Methyloferula stellata AR4: one gene and its partner. The protein of the gene in region 1 interacts with the protein of each later gene in a pairwise test. Links are inferred from orthologs where the notes say so. Each region holds a gene or a part of one and is shown in the gene's direction. Other genes may lie near its edges.

Region 1 (9,727 bases):
CGGCCCGAAATGGGATGGTGTTCCCTATGACGTGCGCCCCGAGGCCGGCCTTTTGCGCCTGCGCAAGGACATGCAGCTTTTCGCCAATCTGCGTCCCGCCATCTGCTATCCGGCGCTCGCGGATGCCTCATCGCTCAAGCGCGAACTGGTCGACGGGCTCGACATCATGATCGTGCGCGAATTGACCGGCGGCGTCTATTTCGGCGAGCCGAAACAGATCATCGATCTCGGCAATGGCCAGAGGCGCGCCATCGATACCCAGGTCTACGACACTTACGAGATCGAGCGCATCGCCCGCGTCGCCTTCGAGCTCGCGCGCAAGCGCCGCAACAAGGTGACCTCATCCGAAAAGCATAATGTGATGAAGTCCGGCCTTCTCTGGTACGAGACCGTGATCGCGCTGCACGCGCGTGACTATAAGGATGTCGAATGCGAGCATCAGCTTGCCGACTCGCTCGGCATGCAGCTCGTGCGGCGGCCGAAGCAATTCGACGTCATCGTCACGGACAATCTCTTCGGCGACATTCTCTCGGATATCGCCTCGATGCTGACCGGTTCGCTCGGCATGCTGCCGTCGGCTTCGCTGGGCGAGGTCGATCAGAAGACCGGCCAGCGCAAGGCGCTCTACGAGCCCGTGCATGGATCGGCGCCCGATATCGCCGGCAAAGGCATCGCCAATCCGATCGCGATGATCGCATCCTTCGGCATGGCGCTACGCTATTCCTTCGGGCTCATCGAAGCTGCGGATAAGATCGAGAAAGCGATATCGAGCGTTCTCGACAAGGGTCTGCGCACCGCCGACATCAAGGGTGAGAAGGGCGACGCCGTTTCGACCTCTCAGATGGGCGATGCGATCCTCGCCGCGCTGCAAACGGCCTAATATTTAAAGCCGAATTTATGTTTTCTCACATTGTTGCGAGTCGAAGAAGCAAAACCGACTCGCAACAATAATCCGCATATAATCAATATGTTACAAATGCGCTACAATGTGTCATACGGCGCGTCATTGTTGTGTCTATATCACGATAGAAGAAGCTGATCGGTTTTCGAACAGTACACCCGATATATAAAGGTTTTTCTTTTTGGTACGGGGACCTCGAACAAGAGGTTCCCAAAAATGTCGTCCAAAATACATCATCGCGCCTTTCTCAGCCTCGGCACAGCGACCGGTTTTCTAACGGCGCTTTCATTCCCGGCGGTGGCACAACAAGCAAACGCACCTGCGCCTGCCGCCGCGGCCACATTGCCGGCCGTCAATGTGCAAGGCACGGACACAGGTCTCGCCAATGCGGCTATGGCGCCCGATCAACCGCCGCCAGTCGATCTCGGGCCGCTCGGCAAGCAGCCCGTGCTCGACACGCCGCAATCGGTCAATTTTATCCCGGATACTCTGATCCTCAATCAGCAGGTTCAGACCGTCAACGATACGCTGCGCTATTTGCCCTCGGTCGAGATCAGAGATCAGCAGGGGCTCGAAGTGTCGCGGCCGCAATCGCGCGGCTTTCAAAGCAGCATCGTGTCGAACACGCGGCTCGACGGCTTGAACGTCATCGGCACGACGGCGATCCCGGCCGAGAATCTCGCGGGCATCCAGGTGTTGAACGGGCTTGCAGGCGCGCTTTACGGACCTGAATCGCCCTCGGGCGTGTTCAATTACATTTTGAAGGAGCCGACCGACGCACCCTTCTTCCGCTATATCCAAAGCTTCGACTCGCAGAGCCTGTTCGCTGCTCATGGGGCATCGCGTGACGGCCCGCTTCCAGGTCGTCAACGTGACGAACACATTCTATTATGCGTCGATCGCCGACGGATCGAACATCGTCGGCGCCAATGGCGGCGATACCGCCTGGTTCGGCGCCCCGCGGACCTATGAGGCCAGCCTCGAGGTGAATTTCTAGAGCCTACTTTCAATTGCATCATGGCCGGGCTTGACCCGGCCATCCAGGCATCACGGAGCGTTGTGCTTGGATGCGCGGATCAAGTCCGCGCATGACGCCTTCAGACGATTCTATCCGAACGTCCACTGCTTTGGAGCGGGACGGGCAAACGGCGAGCGGCTTTCCAAAACAAAGCCCCGGATGATCTCAATGCTTGAGTTCGTCCGGCACCTTGCCGCCGTTCTCGGCGAGTTTCACCATCACCTGCTTGTGCAGCCAGATGTTCATGGCGGCTGAATCATCCGTGCTGCCCGCGTAATGCAATTCGGCGGCGAGTTCCTTGCGCGCCTCAAGGCTCGAGTCGAGGCCGAGAAGCTTCAAGAGATCGACGATCGATTTCTGCCAATCGAGTTTTTCATGATGATGCGCCGCGAGGTTCGTCAGAACGGCTTCCACGTCGACGCCGGCGATCTGCGCCGTCGCGGACGCGGCATTGATCGGCGTGGCCGCCACTTCCGGCGCGGCAGTCCCGGTGGCAGCGGAAGAAGAGGTTTCCGGCGTCACGACGGGGGGCGTAGCCGCAGCGATCTCTTGATGATGACCGAAAATCTTCGACATGATGTTTCCGAACATGCTCATGGCTTTCCCCTTTCCATTCCGATGTCCCGGCGGGACCGGCCTACACTGGCAGGAAGTTGTGACACAAAAAATGGGGAGCGCCGCACAAAAAAACCGCGTGCCCGACAGCACGCGGTTTTAGCCTTCAGCACATCCGCATACCGGCGGATGCGAAATCAACCTAATCTCAATAGGGATAAGGATAGGGGTACGCGGGAGTCCAAAATTCAAGCACGGGGCTGGGGCGGCCCGGCACTTCGAGCGGCTGGGGCAGAGCCTCGTTGCCGAATTTCGAACGGGCGAAATTCTGGTCGGGCGTCTGCGCGAAATAGGTGTTCTGCACCACGTAATTCGACTCGCTGCCTTGCGGCACGACGGGGCCCGGGTCGAGGAAGCTGCGCTTGTTTACGGTCAGCGGCGGCTGCGCGATGCCTTCGTTATTCACATAAGGCGCCGGATAGCGGGTGTAATGGCGAATCTTTTTCTTAGGGTCCTGGGCACTGGCACTGCCTGCGACCAAAACCAGGCTCGCCACGATTGTCGAACCTAAAACCAGTGAAGTCGCAAAACGGCGCATTTCGAATCCCCTAAAGCCCCCGGGCTGATAACATAATAGGCGTTATTTGGTTCAATAGCTGTGCCTTAAAAGCCGCTGCGCTCAATGTTTTGATAGTCTCAGAGGTGGCGGCGCCTCTTTTTCGTCGAGCCATGCTGCGTGGGCGGAAGCTGGGGTCAAACGGGTCCCCGCGCAGGCCGGATTGCGGCGCAATTCGGCGTCGGCGAAGAATTTCGCCAAAGCCCGGTCGTCTCCGGCGCTATGGAGATCCAAACGGTCGAAAATACATTGGAGCTCCGGGCGCGGCAGCGGCATGCCGCCGCCGCAGGCAAATCCCGTCATGCGCCAGGGCAGAGTCTTGGCGTCCATCCGGAATCCAAGACAGGGCAAGGCCGCACCTTCGGCCGATGCCAGCGAAAGGTCCGCGACCTCTACATCGCCGAACCGCGTCGCGAGAGGAACCGGCGATTGGCTTTTGGTGATGGCAAGCCCGCCATCGGCGGCGCGGCGTGCCAATTCGACGAAAAACGGCACATTTTGCGCGTCCTCATCGCCCATCCGGTAAAGAACCAGGCGAAAATAGGCGCTTCCCGACTTGAGGCTGCCGAAGGTCAGAATATCCTGACGGCCCCCGCCTGTCACATGCCGCCGTGCCTCGTAGGTTCTCGAAAGCTTCGCGACTTCAGACACTTCAAGGCCGTAAAGCTCAAACGGCCGGTTGATCTGGGTCCAGGCGGGCGCCGGAGCCGCCGCTTGTTCCACATGGGCCGATGGAAGCGGCGCGTCGGCTTCGGCCAGAAGTGCCAGACCCAACCCGCCTGCGAGCGTGGCCAGAGCCAGCCCCGCCAAATCCCAGCGAAAGCCTGCGACCCGCGCCGGCTCGGAAAAATTCAACGACCCGTAATGGGCCTTCGACGATCGAAAACGCATGATTCATCTAAAACCTGCCGCGGCAGGCCTCCCCCTTAGATAAAAATCACTATGTAGATACCGGGGTGAGTCGAGCGTTACCGGGGCCGTGCGATCTCGCTTTAGCGTCAACAGGCCCTTTAAATCGCCGGCATAAGGTTAAATTTGAGGAATAGCCGGCACGCACGGCTGATCGGCCCGAGTTCGTTGCGGGCTTAAGGCCCATAGCTTATGAGATCGGTAGTCCATCACTTTTGTTTGACGCATGACTCGTCCGAAAAGTCTGCCAACTTTCCGGGTTCATGCCTTTAGGAGATCAAAATGGGTTTTAAGGTCGCCGTCGTCGGCGCTACCGGCAATGTCGGGCGTGAAATGCTCGATATTTTGGCCGAGCGTCAATTTCCGATCGATGAGATCGTCGCGCTGGCTTCGTCGCGCTCGATCGGCACGGAAGTTTCTTTCGGCGACAAAATCCTCAAATGCAAAGTGCTCGAAAATTATGATTTCACCGGCACCGACATCTGCCTGATGTCGGCTGGCGGCGCCATCTCCAAGGAATGGTCGCCGAAGATCGGCAAGCAAGGCTGCGTCGTCATCGACAATTCCTCCACCTGGCGCATGGACCCCGATGTCCCGCTGATCGTGCCGGAGGTCAATGCCGATGCGATCGTCGGATTTTCGAAGAAGAACATCATCGCCAATCCGAATTGCTCGACGGCGCAGCTCGTCGTCGCCCTGAAGCCCTTGCATGACGTTGCCATCATCAAGCGCGTCATCGTGTCGACCTATCAATCCGTCTCCGGCGCCGGCAAGGAAGCGATGGACGAATTGTTTTCGCAGACGCGCGCGATCTTCGTCTCGGATCCGGTCGAGACCAAGAAATTTGCAAAGCGTATCGCCTTCAATGTGATCCCTGAGATCGACGTCTTCATGGAGGACGGCTACACGAAGGAAGAATGGAAGATGATGGCCGAGACGAAGAAGATGCTCGACCCCAAGATCAAGCTCACCGCGACCTGCGTGCGCGTGCCGGTCTTCGTCGGCCACGCGGAATCGGTGAATGTCGAATTCGAGAAGCCCATCTCAGCCGATGAGGCGCGCGATATTCTGCGCGAAGCGCCCGGCTGTCTCGTCATCGATAAACATGAGCCAGGCGGCTATATGACACCGCATGAGGCGGCGGGCGAGGATGCGACCTTCATCTCGCGCATACGCGAGGACGCGACGGTCGAAAACGGCCTCACCTTCTGGTGCGTCGCCGATAATCTGCGCAAGGGCGCGGCCCTGAATGCCATTCAGATCGCCGAAGTGCTGATCAACCGCAAGCTCATCCAGCCGAAGAAAAAGGCGGCGTGAGATTTTCGCCGGGCATCCAAGGCGCGTGATGCCCGGCTTCAATTCATGAAATGCTCTAATATGTGAGGATCGCGCGCTGACCGTCTCAGGCTTTCGGCTTGGCCGACAGCGCCGGATGGGTTTCCTCGGCGACCGGCAAAAACTGACCCGTCTCCTCGTTGAGCGCCAACAAAAGCCCGTCGGCTATGCCGAAATAGGCGCCATGCAACTTCAACCTGCCATCAGCCTCGCGGTCCTTGATGTATGGAAAACCGCGCAGATTCGCGAGCTGCTGGACGACCGATGCCTTTGCCAGCCTCTCGCTGTAATCGGCGAGCGGCTCGGTTTCTCTCCGCGGCCCGAGCTTCTCCGCGGCAGGTTCGATCAAACTAATCCAATGTCCGATGAAATCGCCTGGCGACAAGGGCGTATAATGCGGATCGGATTCGTGCTGAGCGAAGGCGCGCACGCCTCCGCATAGAGCATGGCCCATCACGACGATATGTTCGACGCCCAACGCCACGACGCCGAATTCAAGCGCCGCCGATGTGCCGTGCAGATCCGTATCCGGCCGATAGGGCGGGATCAGATTGGCGACATTGCGTATGACGAAAATTTCGCCGGGCTCGGCATCGAAGATGACTTCCGGCGAGACGCGCGAATCCGAACAGCCGATGAGCAGGACCTTCGGCTTTTGCCCGGTTTCGGCGAGTTTGCGAAAGCGTCCATGCTCCTGCGCGAAGCGACCATTGAGAAAGGCATCGTAGCCTTTAACCAGCCGGTTCGGCAAAAAGAGATGTCCGGGACAGCAGGCCGTCTCATATCCGGCAGCCGGGCCGTCCTCGAAGTCTTCCGTATCTTGTTTTTTCGGTTCTTGGCTCATGCCCAAATCGCTACTTTCAGTCCCATATCGTCAAGGTCTGGAGGATCCGGCAAGACCAGAGCCTCGCCGTTCAAAATCCGCGCCGCGCTCCAAACTACCGCGCAGGCATCAAGGAGATCGTCAAGCCCCGCGCCGCGGGGCGGGGTCTGGTCGACCAGCTCGGAGGTCAATCCCTGCGCGCGCAAAAGGTCTTTGCGCAGATTCATGCCGTCGGCATGACAGCGGCCAGCCTTCTTTTTCGGCTCATGAAGTGGGGCGCCATGCATCATGCGGAAAGATACTTCCGGATGAATTTCAAAGACACGCCCGGCAAGCTCACCTTCGGCCTGGAGCGCGATATCCACTTCCTGAATCCGAGGGAAGATCTAGAACGCCTGTTTCGACGGCGCCCAGGACGGAGAAGACGTATTTCGGGCAACCGCGCACGCCTGCGGATAGCCCTGCGCGAAAGCGTAGACGGCGGCGCGGGATGGAACGGGAAAGACCGAAGAACGTCTTTGTCCGACCAAGAGCCGCGCGGCGCGGTCCGGCGCGCGGCCGCCGGTCTCAACACGGTCCGGCAGGCCGATCGGCATGTCGACGCCAATCAGCGTTTGGCGCGGCAGAAGCGCGCAGGCCTCTGAAAAGCTTCTGAAAACGCCGGTTTTCGCCAAAGCTCGACGGGCCACCGGATATAAAACGGCGATCCATCCGCCCTTGCATCCGTCGAGGCCCGCGAGCCAAGCGATATCGTCATGAACCATATCCGCACCCGCTTGTTAAAATCATTGGCTCATTCCGCACGGACGGTTATTGTGCGATGCAATAAAAATGTCATTTTGGCTTCTGTCAAAGCGGCCGGAGCGGGATGCGAAAAAGTGTGAGCGGTTTTTCGCACCGATCCCTCTCTGCATTATGAGAATCGATCACGTTCATGAACGTGATCTAATGTAAGGTTCACATGACTGTTCAACCGCGCCGGAGCGTTCTCTTCATGCCGGGGTCCAATCCCCGCGCGCATGAGAAGGCCAAGACGCTCGCAGCCGATACTTTCGTCTTCGATCTGGAAGACACCGTGCGGCCGGAAGACAAGGATAAAGCCCGCGAACGTGTCGCCGCGGCGATCAAGGCCGGCGGCTTTCGCGGCCGTGAGATCGCGGTCAAGATCAATGACCGGATCACGCCCTGGGGCAAGGACGATATCGCGATGATCGCCGCCGTCGGTCCCGCCGCCGTGCTGATTCCCAAGGTCGCGACGCCGGGCGATATCATGCTCGCCGCGAAAGATCTGCGCGATGCCGGCGCGCCCGAGCATACGCGGCTCTGGGCGATGATGGATACGCCGCTCGCCGTTCTCAACGCGGATTCGATTTTGCGCACCGCCGTCGATCCCGCCGCGCGGTTCGAAGTCGCCGTCATGGGCGTCAACGAACTTGCCAAGGAAACGCGCGTGCGATTGGCGCCCGGACGCATGGGCCTGATTCCTTGGCTATCGACCTGCGTCGCCGCCGCCCGCGCCTATGGCCTCGATATTTTGGATGGCGTCTTCAACGAAATTACGAATGAGACAGGCTTCCGCGCCGAATGCGAACAGGGCCGCGAGCTTGGCATGGACGGCAAGGCGTTGATCCATCCCAATCAGATTAAGATCTGCAACGAGGTTTTTGCTCCGCCGCAGGAAGAGATCGCCTGGGCGGCCAAGATCATCCAGGCTTTCGCCGCGCCGGAAAATGCAACCAAGGGCGTGCTTTTGCTCGAAGGCCGCATGATCGAACGCTCGCATGAAGAGACCGCACAACGCACCGTCAAATTCGCAAAGGCGATCGCGGCCATGGCATGACCCCGAAAAGTTGCAGACTTTTCGGAGCAAGGTCATGCCAGTAAGAGATAGGCAATCCCGAAAAGTTGCAGACTTTTTGGGTGAGATCCCGCCAAAAGAAAAATGGCGTGACCCTGAAAAAGTCATAGACTTTATGCCGATGCGGCGCTGCGATGGGCCGGCGGCCTTGCACGAAGCGGCGAGCGGCGAAATTAACCCATGGTCATGAGGCCGTTTGCGATCATGTCCGGCTTCCGCTAAAAACAAAACGAGCGCGAGGAGGCGAAATGGCCGGGCACGACGAGACGGGTTCAGACGCCAATCGAGAGCCCGGTCCGGACTCCGTGACGCCTTTCGGCACACCATCGCCATTGCACCGCGAAAAACCCACCATCGAAGGTGAAGCGATCCACGTGCCGGAAGCGGAAGCCGAAAAGCCCGCATCGCCCGAACCGCTCGCCGAGGTGAAACTCGCCATGGAGGAACTGCTCGCTGGCGACGAACACCCGACAGATCATGAAGCTGCGGCTTCCGCCGAGGCGCATGCCGAAGCCGCCGCGTCCAACGGCGCCGTGCCGCCGCATGTTGCACCGCCGCCGCACCGCGGATTTTCCTTTTTTGCGATCATTCTCGTTGCGCTGATCGGCGCTGCGACCGGATTTGCCAGCGCCTATGTTGCGCGGCTTTTTCTCGACGACAGTCAAAAGACTTTCGCAGCGCTCGATCAACGCATCAGCGCGATGAACGCCAAGCTCGATGCGGATCAAAGGAAGATCGATACGGCAAACGCCAGCAGCCGCGATTTGGTGAGCTCGCTTGAAAAGCGCATCGGTGCGGTAGAAAAATCCGCGAGCGATGCGCTTGGCCTTGCCAAAGCCGCGCAGGCGCAAGCCCAGCAGGTGCAAAGCGCGGCTCCCTCCGATACATCGGCTCCCGCAACCGTCGATCTCGCGCCCGTGCAATCGCGCATCGATGCGCTCGAACACCGCATCGGCCAGCTTGAAGCGGCGTTGAATGCGCCAAAGAGCGCCGTGCGCGCGCCGCAGGAGCCGGAAGCCAAGCCCGATCCGCAAGCGGTCAATGCACCGGCGATTGCGATCATAGCTGAAAACCTCACGCAAAAAATCGCAAGCGGCGCGCCCTTTACAACGGAACTCGCGGCGCTCGAAAAACTCGGCGCCGACAAAGCCAAACTGGCCGTGCTGCAACCTGCCGCGGGCAAGGGCATCGTCACGACGAAGGCGCTCGCCGATCAGTTTGCCGCTTTGACGCCCGCTTTGCTCGCCACCGAAAAGCCTGCGAGCCCGCCGGACGAGAATGTTTTCGACCGGCTGATGAGCCATGCCGCGGGCCTCGTGCGCGTCCGCAAGCTCAACGACCTTTCGGGCGAAGACCTGCCGGCCCGGGTCGCGCGGGTCAAGGATGCACTTGCGCATGACGATCTGGATCGTGCGCTTCAGGAAAGGGCTACCTTTCCCGAAGCTGCGAAAACCGCATCGGCCGCTTGGGCCGAGGCAGCGAAAGCCCGCGTCGCGACGTTGGCTGCGGCCAAAGGCATTGCCGCCGATGCCATGGCCAATCTGGTCAAAGTGAAGTCTTAAGAGCATCGGACCCAAAAGTGGGAACCGGTTTTGGGGAAATCCGATGCGTCGATAAAGAGATATAGCCTGGACGATTCAAGTTGAGCGTCCAATGCAGCCCGAACACGATCCCGGAAAGGCTCGGCCTTTTCGGATAAGATGATGTGTCAA
Region 2 (6,580 bases), 440 kb from region 1 along the record:
AGCTTCACCGCGACAGGGCAGGGGAAATGCCCCGGCGTCGGCGCGATCTTATGGGTCTTCAATTTGCCGAGGCCGGCCGCAGCCAGATCGCGGGCTATGCCTTCGACGCCCATGGCGTCCGGCCGGTTCGGCGTAAGGTTGATTTCGATCATCGGATCGTCGAGGCCGATCCAAGCCGCATAGGCCTGTCCGAGCGGCGCGTCTTCGGGCAGTTCCAGAATGCCGTCGTGATCCTCGGAGAGGCCGAGTTCGGCGCCCGAACAAAGCATGCCGAGCGATTCGACGCCGCGGATCACGCCTTTGCCCAAAGTGATCTTCTTGCCCGGGATATAGGTGCCGGGGGCTGAGAAGACCGATTTTAGCCCGGTCCGCGCATTGGGCGCACCGCAGACGACTTGCACCGGCGCACCCGCGCCCGTGTCGACCATACAGACCTGCAACCGGTCGGCATTGGGATGCGGCTTTGCCCCGATCACAGTGGCGATTGTGAAATCCCGCAAAGCCTCAGCCGGATTTTCCACATGTTCGACCTCGAGCCCGACGCGCGTCAGCGTGGCTGTGATCTCATCGAGCGAGGCCTCGGTCTCAAGATGGTCCTTGAGCCATGAAAGGGTGAATTTCATCGAGATCCTATTGCGAAGCGGGGATTGTCGCTTTTGCCGCTGGTTCTAGAAGGATAGAGCAGCAAGTTCCAGAAGACCCGAAGTAGAGGACGCATGGACAAGGTTCAAGCTCTGTTCGAGGCGGCGAGCGCCGTGCGGCGCCACGCCTATGCGCCTTATTCGGGTTTTGCGGTCGGTGCGGCTCTGTTGACGCCATCAGGCGCCATATTTTCCGGTGCCAATGTCGAGAATGCGGCCTATCCGACGGGGATTTGCGCCGAGGCAGGCGCAATCTCGGCCATGATCGCGTCGGGCGAGCGCCAAATCGCCGAAATGCTGGTTCTGGGCGATGGGGCCGCGCTGACGACGCCCTGCGGAGCCTGCCGCCAGCGAATCCGGGAATTCGCTGGGCCTGACGCCAAAATCCATGTCGCCGGGCCCTCGGGTCTCAAGGCGACATTCACGCTTGGCGCGCTGCTGCCTGAGGCCTTCGGGCCTGACAATCTCCAAGGAAATTGACCTGACGCGGATTGATGATTATTTCCTAGCGCATGGCACTGCGCACGATCATCACCCTTCCAGATCCACGGCTTCGCAACATCTGCGAGCCCGTCCCCGAGGTCGATTCCGCCGTCAGGGCGCTCATGACCGATATGTTGGAGACGATGTATGACGCGCCGGGCATCGGCCTTGCCGCGGCGCAGATCGCCATTCCCAAACGCATCATCGTCATCGATGTCGCCAAGCGTAAGGACGATTCGGCCTCGGCAGACCCTATGGTCTTCGCCAATCCTGAAATTCTCTGGGCCTCGGAAGAGACGTCTTCTTATGAAGAGGGTTGTCTCTCCATTCCGGAATATTATGAGGAAGTGATCCGTCCGGCCCGTGTCCGGGTCGGCTATCTCGATCGTGACAACAAGCGTCACGAGATCGAGGCGGACGGCATTCTGGCCACCTGCCTCCAGCATGAGATCGACCATCTGAATGGCGTGCTCTTCATCGATCATATTTCGAAGCTGAAGCGCGATCGCGTCATCAAGAAGTTCCAGAAGGCGGCGAAGCGCGACGGGTCCGAGAAGCCGGACAGGAAGCCCGGCCTTCCCAAGGACATGCCGGCGGCTTAAGGCCGGGACTTCAACCCTCTCCTCTTGCGGGAGAGGGTGGTCAGCGGAGCTGACCGGGTGAGGGGTGATCTTAGAATGGCCCTGACCCCTCATCCGCCTCGCATTCGCTCGGCACCTTCTCCCGCAAGGGGAGAAGGAATGCGGCCGAATTTTTGTGGCCAAGGCCGCGAAATTATTGGACCTTGCCTCATGCTCGAAAAGCCGGCCTACGGACAGCCTTGCAATTCGTGCGGGCGATGCTGCCAGGACGAACTCTGCGCTCTTGCGAAAAAGGTCTTCGGGCCTCGCCCCGGCCCATGTCCGGCACTCGCCGAAGTGGAGGATGGGTTTGGCTGTGGATTGATCCTCACACCTTCGCGCTACGCTCCGGCTGCGACATCCGTCTACGGAACGGATGCGGTCGGCGAAGCCGCAGCGCTTCTCTGCGCGGCGGGTGCCGGTTGCGATGCGCAAGGGCATGACGAGCTGGTCGATGAAGCGGTGCGCGCGAGGGTCATGAATGCAACGCGGTCGCGGCCGCAAGACGAGATCGAGCGCGCGCGCGAGATATGGCGCGGGGCGTGGCTGCCGGAAAGCGCCGAACCGTTTATAAGATAGACTTCAAAGGGCGACCCGCCCGGCCTCCTGAGAGCAGTTTCTTTGCGCATCATCTTCATGGGGACGCCGGATTTTTCAGTGCCTGTGCTCGCGGCGATCTTAGCCGCCGGGCATGAGGTCGTTGCCGTCTATACGCGTGCGCCGAAGCCCGGCGGACGGCGCGGGCTCGATCTGACGCCCTCGCCGGTGCAGGTCTGCGCCGAAAAACATGGACTCAAGGTTTTCTCGCCGAAGACGCTGCGCACGGATGAAGAGGCTGCGGCCTTTCGTGAGCATGCGGCCGATGTCGCGGTCGTCGTCGCCTATGGATTGATCCTGCCGAAAGCGATCCTCGATGCGCCTGCGAAAGGCTGTCTCAATCTTCATGGCTCGCTGCTGCCGCGCTGGCGCGGCGCAGCGCCGATCCAACGCGCCATCATGGCCGGCGACAGCGAGACGGGTGTCATGGTCATGCGCATGGAAGAAGGCCTCGACACGGGGCCTGTCGGTATGACTGCACGCATTCCTATAGCGCCTGACATGACGGCTGGAGAGTTGCACGATCAATTATCGCCGCTGGGCGCGGAGCTGATGGTGCGGGCGCTTTCGGCTCTGGCGGACGGCAAGCTCACCTTCACGCCGCAGGCCGAAGAGGGCGTGACTTACGCGCATAAGATCGACAAGGCCGAAGCGCGCATCGACTGGGCGAAGCCAGCGTATGAGGTGCACAATATCATTCGCGGACTTTCGCCTTTTCCAGGTGCTTTTTTCGAGGCCGATTTCGGCAAGGGCATCGAGCGCGTGAAAGTCCTGCGCAGCACGCTTGCCGAAGGCCACGGCACGCCGGGCACGGCGCTTGACGACGCTCTTACGATCGCCTGCGGCGAAGGCGCTGTGCGATTGATCGAAGTGCAGCGCTCCGGCAAAGCGCCGATGCTGGCTGAGGATTTTCTGCGTGGCACGAAGGTCAGCGCGGGGACAGCGTTTAAGTGATGGCCAACTTCGCAATTCCCCGTTCATCCAACGGCGGACATCATCGGCGAGATGGTATCGCTTTGGTCAATGATCGCTTCGCGACCGCCTTCGGCGGCGGCCCGGAGGGCCGTCATTGACCAAAGCGATCCGCTCGCCATACTCGCCGCCAAGAGATGAATGGCCTGATGTGAATGAGCTGCAGGCAGGGCGGGGCCATGATTCAAATTGAAGCGATGCCGCTCTGATGCCCCGCTATAAATTCGTCGTCGAATATGACGGCACGCCCTTCGTCGGATGGCAGACGCAGAAGAATGGCCTCTCCGTGCAGGAAGTCATGGAGGCGGCCTTCCTTGCGCTGACCGGCGAGGAGATCCGTCTGCGCGGGGCCGGCCGCACCGACACGGGCGTTCATGCGCTGGGGCAGGTGGTGCATGCCGATCTTGCTCGCGCATGGCGCCCGGATGTCTTGCGCGAGGCGCTGAACGCCCATATGCGGCCGAACCCCATCGCCATCCTCTTGGCCGAGGAAGTGCCCGACACATTCGACGCGCGCTTCTCGGCGATCCGGCGGCATTATCTCTATCGCATCGTCAATCGCCGCGCGCCCTTGACCGTCGATGCCGGCCGCGCCTGGCATCTGAAGCGCAAACTGAATGCGGAGGCGATGCACGATGCCGCGCAGCTTCTCTTGGGAGAGCATGATTTCTCGACCTTCCGCGATTCGCAATGTCAGGCAACGAGCCCGGTGCGCACGCTCGAACGTTTTGACGTGTCGAAATATGGCGAGGAGATTCAGTTCCGCCTCAGCGCGCGCTCCTTCCTGCATCGCCAGGTGCGCTCCATGGTCGGCTCGCTCGAAAATGTCGGTTCCGGCAAATGGAAGGCGCGCGATATGAAAGCGGCGCTCGATGCTCATGATCGCCGCCGCTGCGGTCCCGTCGCGCCGCCGGACGGGCTTTATTTGACGCAGGTTGATTATGGTGAGGGCGTGCAGGTCGAGGATGATGGAGACTAATCTATAAGCCTTCTACCGAAGTCGGATTGTGTGGGTTAGGTAATCCTAAATCTTTCGAACCGAGCCATCGTAATTCGTCGAGCCTCCCTTCCTGTGAATAGAGCAGTTCGGCATGCACCATCTTCAACGCAAGGATCAGCGCCTGCACCTCATCAATACCGATGGCTTGGAAAGTGCGAATTCGATCCGGCCAAATGACCTAATCACATTGGAAGTCGTCATCATGAGGCACTGGCTGCCGGAAACGTACAATCACTTCGGCCGAGCCTCTGAGCTCATACCGTCGTTCGATAAAAATGCCAGCGACCATTTCGTGCGCCTCCGATCCATCAGCGTGCCGCTTCTCATTCATATCGTAAGCCGTTCATCTCTTGGCGGCGAGCATGGCGAGCGGTTCGCTTTTGTCAACGATCGCTTCGCGACCGCCTCCGGCGGCGATCCGAAGGATCGTCATTGACAAAAGCGATGCCGCCTCGCCGAAAATGTCTGCCGTTGGATGAATGGCGAAGTGTGATGCTCCAACTGAAGGAGAAACCCTCGTCCTTCGGGACGCGCGCTTCGCACGCTCCTCAGGATGAGGGTTTCGGTGTGCGCATCCCAGCCCCAAGCCCTCACCCTGAGGAGGCCCTTTAAGGGCCGTCTCGAAGGGCGTGGGCGCTGCCAATGCCGGCCTCGTTCACACCCGGCGCACACCTCGGAGGAATGATCCAACCTTAGGCAGCCTCACGCCTTCGATCCATCATCTTCGACGACGCGCAACTTGCGCACGGTCAATTCGTCGACCTCGAGCGAGCGGAACCGCGCTTTCCTGATGACGAGGCCGCCGATAGCGAGGCGGCCAATCGCCACCGCGCCTATGGCGACAGCACCGAAGGCGGCGGCGCCCAGCGCAAGCGCCAAAAGGCTTGCCGCGGGCATGGCTTTGGGCGGGCTTATGATCTGGCGCGACATTAAGCATCCTCCGGCGCATGTCAGTGGAGATGCCGGTACGATACCATATTCAGGTCTGTCCAAGCTTTGAATGATATTGGCTTAAAGCGCCGCTCCATATTATGCGGCGGCGCGCTTTGCCCTCATTCTCAGGATGATGAGGCAGGCCGGATAGACCATCGCAAGGCCCGACATGCCCAAGCCGAACAGAACCATCTCCATGCCGGCGAGAGGGCGATTGGCCAGAAGCCCTTCGATCAAATTGATCGCATTTGCGGCAAAGGCCAGCGCGCCGCCGAGCCCCATAACGGCGAGCAGCTTCACCGATATTTTGGCAGCGAAGCTCTTGGTTCCTTCTGCCAATGTGATGCGCGCATCGGTCAGCGGAAGCTCGGCGATCAAGGGGCGCAGCCGTCTCATGCTGTAGACGTGTATCGCGCCTATATAGGGCACAAAAAGCGCGAGCCCGAGCAGCATCGCGTCAAGCATGATGGTGCCGGGTGTCGCGCCGATGCGTCCAACGAAAGTGGCGCTGTTGAAGATGCCGCCTTTTGAATCGGTCAGGTTAAGCTTCGTACTGCCAGAGGCAAAGGCGACGGTGCTGGGAACGCCGATTTTGCCGCTCGCATCGACACGTGCATAAGTGATCGTGGTGTTGTTGCCGGGCGGTGCATTGACGTGAAAGAGAACGGAGGTGCCGGTAGGCCCTGCCACGCTGCCGGAGCTGCCGGTCGAACCGATCGATTGGCTATAGCTCGTGACCTTGCCGCTTGCATCCGTGAGAGTGACGTTCAACGTGCCGCCCTGGAGGGCAAACCACAAGGTTCCGCCGAGCAGCAGGAGTGGAATCAAAACCATCGCGACAAATACGAAGGGTTTGATCCGCCGCATGGTTTCCTTGATACATGCGGCGATCTCGAGCTTTTGTGTTTCGCTTACGAAAAACCGTTGCTTGGGGCCGAAGAACCAGGCGTTGTTCGCCTGGAACACGTAGCCGCCATCGATCTTTTTGAACGGGATCTCTTCGACACCCTCATATAACCCGGCCATGACTTTTCTCCCTGACGGTTTGGCCTGAGCCAATGTCTCCGTCAGGGTAGTCGTATGAGCGATGCCTCCGGTTCAGTGTGCGCGAGATCACTTCAGCACAACGACCTTGGTGCCGACCTTGACCTTGTTGTAGAGATCGATGACGTCGCGGTTCGTCATTCTGATGCAGCCGGACGAAACGGCGGCGCCGATCGTGTCCTCTTCGTTCGAACCATGAATGCGGTACTCGGACGAGCCGAGATAAAGTGCGCGCGCGCCGAGCGGATTGTCCATGCCGCCCGCCATATGGCGCGGCAGATCGGGGCGGC

What was found.
Region 2: the proteins of A3OQ_RS0105660 (region 1) and def interact in binary tests that used the Escherichia coli proteins (3 or more experiments, as listed by UniProt). The link is inferred for Methyloferula stellata AR4 from one-to-one orthologs.

What each region holds. Positions count from the first base shown.
Region 1 is NZ_ARWA01000001.1:1,152,785-1,162,511, reverse strand. The notes cover bases 3,368-6,298. They hold A3OQ_RS0105660 (aspartate-semialdehyde dehydrogenase), read left to right. Parts: upstream 3,368-4,281; coding sequence 4,282-5,316; downstream 5,317-6,298. Other genes in these bases: A3OQ_RS0105655 (carbonic anhydrase), read right to left, coding at 5,402-6,178; A3OQ_RS23395 (hypothetical protein), read right to left, coding at 3,368-3,981. Outside these bases: leuB (3-isopropylmalate dehydrogenase), read left to right, coding at 1-880; A3OQ_RS0105680 (TonB-dependent receptor plug domain-containing protein), read left to right, coding at 1,118-1,873; A3OQ_RS0105675 (DUF3597 domain-containing protein), read right to left, coding at 2,085-2,516; A3OQ_RS0105670 (hypothetical protein), read right to left, coding at 2,683-3,072; more of A3OQ_RS23395, read right to left, coding at 3,154-3,367; A3OQ_RS0105645 (HpcH/HpaI aldolase/citrate lyase family protein), read left to right, coding at 7,119-7,997; A3OQ_RS24640 (hypothetical protein), read left to right, coding at 8,032-8,205; A3OQ_RS0105640 (COG4223 family protein), read left to right, coding at 8,264-9,577.
Region 2 is NZ_ARWA01000001.1:1,597,020-1,603,599, forward strand. The notes cover bases 1-2,939. They hold def (peptide deformylase), read left to right. Parts: upstream 1-1,153; coding sequence 1,154-1,726; downstream 1,727-2,939. Other genes in these bases: pheT (phenylalanine--tRNA ligase subunit beta), read right to left, coding at 1-623; A3OQ_RS0107820 (cytidine deaminase), read left to right, coding at 717-1,121; A3OQ_RS23465 (hypothetical protein), read left to right, coding at 1,916-2,323; fmt (methionyl-tRNA formyltransferase), read left to right, coding at 2,366-2,939. Outside these bases: more of fmt, read left to right, coding at 2,940-3,295; tRNA pseudouridine(38-40) synthase TruA, read left to right, coding at 3,522-4,292; A3OQ_RS25340 (DUF6968 family protein), read right to left, coding at 4,294-4,488; A3OQ_RS24675 (hypothetical protein), read left to right, coding at 4,501-4,749; A3OQ_RS0107855 (hypothetical protein), read right to left, coding at 5,016-5,243; A3OQ_RS0107860 (hypothetical protein), read right to left, coding at 5,343-6,272; A3OQ_RS0107865 (L,D-transpeptidase), read right to left, coding at 6,360-6,580. UniProt on the Escherichia coli protein: Removes the formyl group from the N-terminal Met of newly synthesized proteins. Requires at least a dipeptide for an efficient rate of reaction. N-terminal L-methionine is a prerequisite for activity but the enzyme has broad specificity at other positions.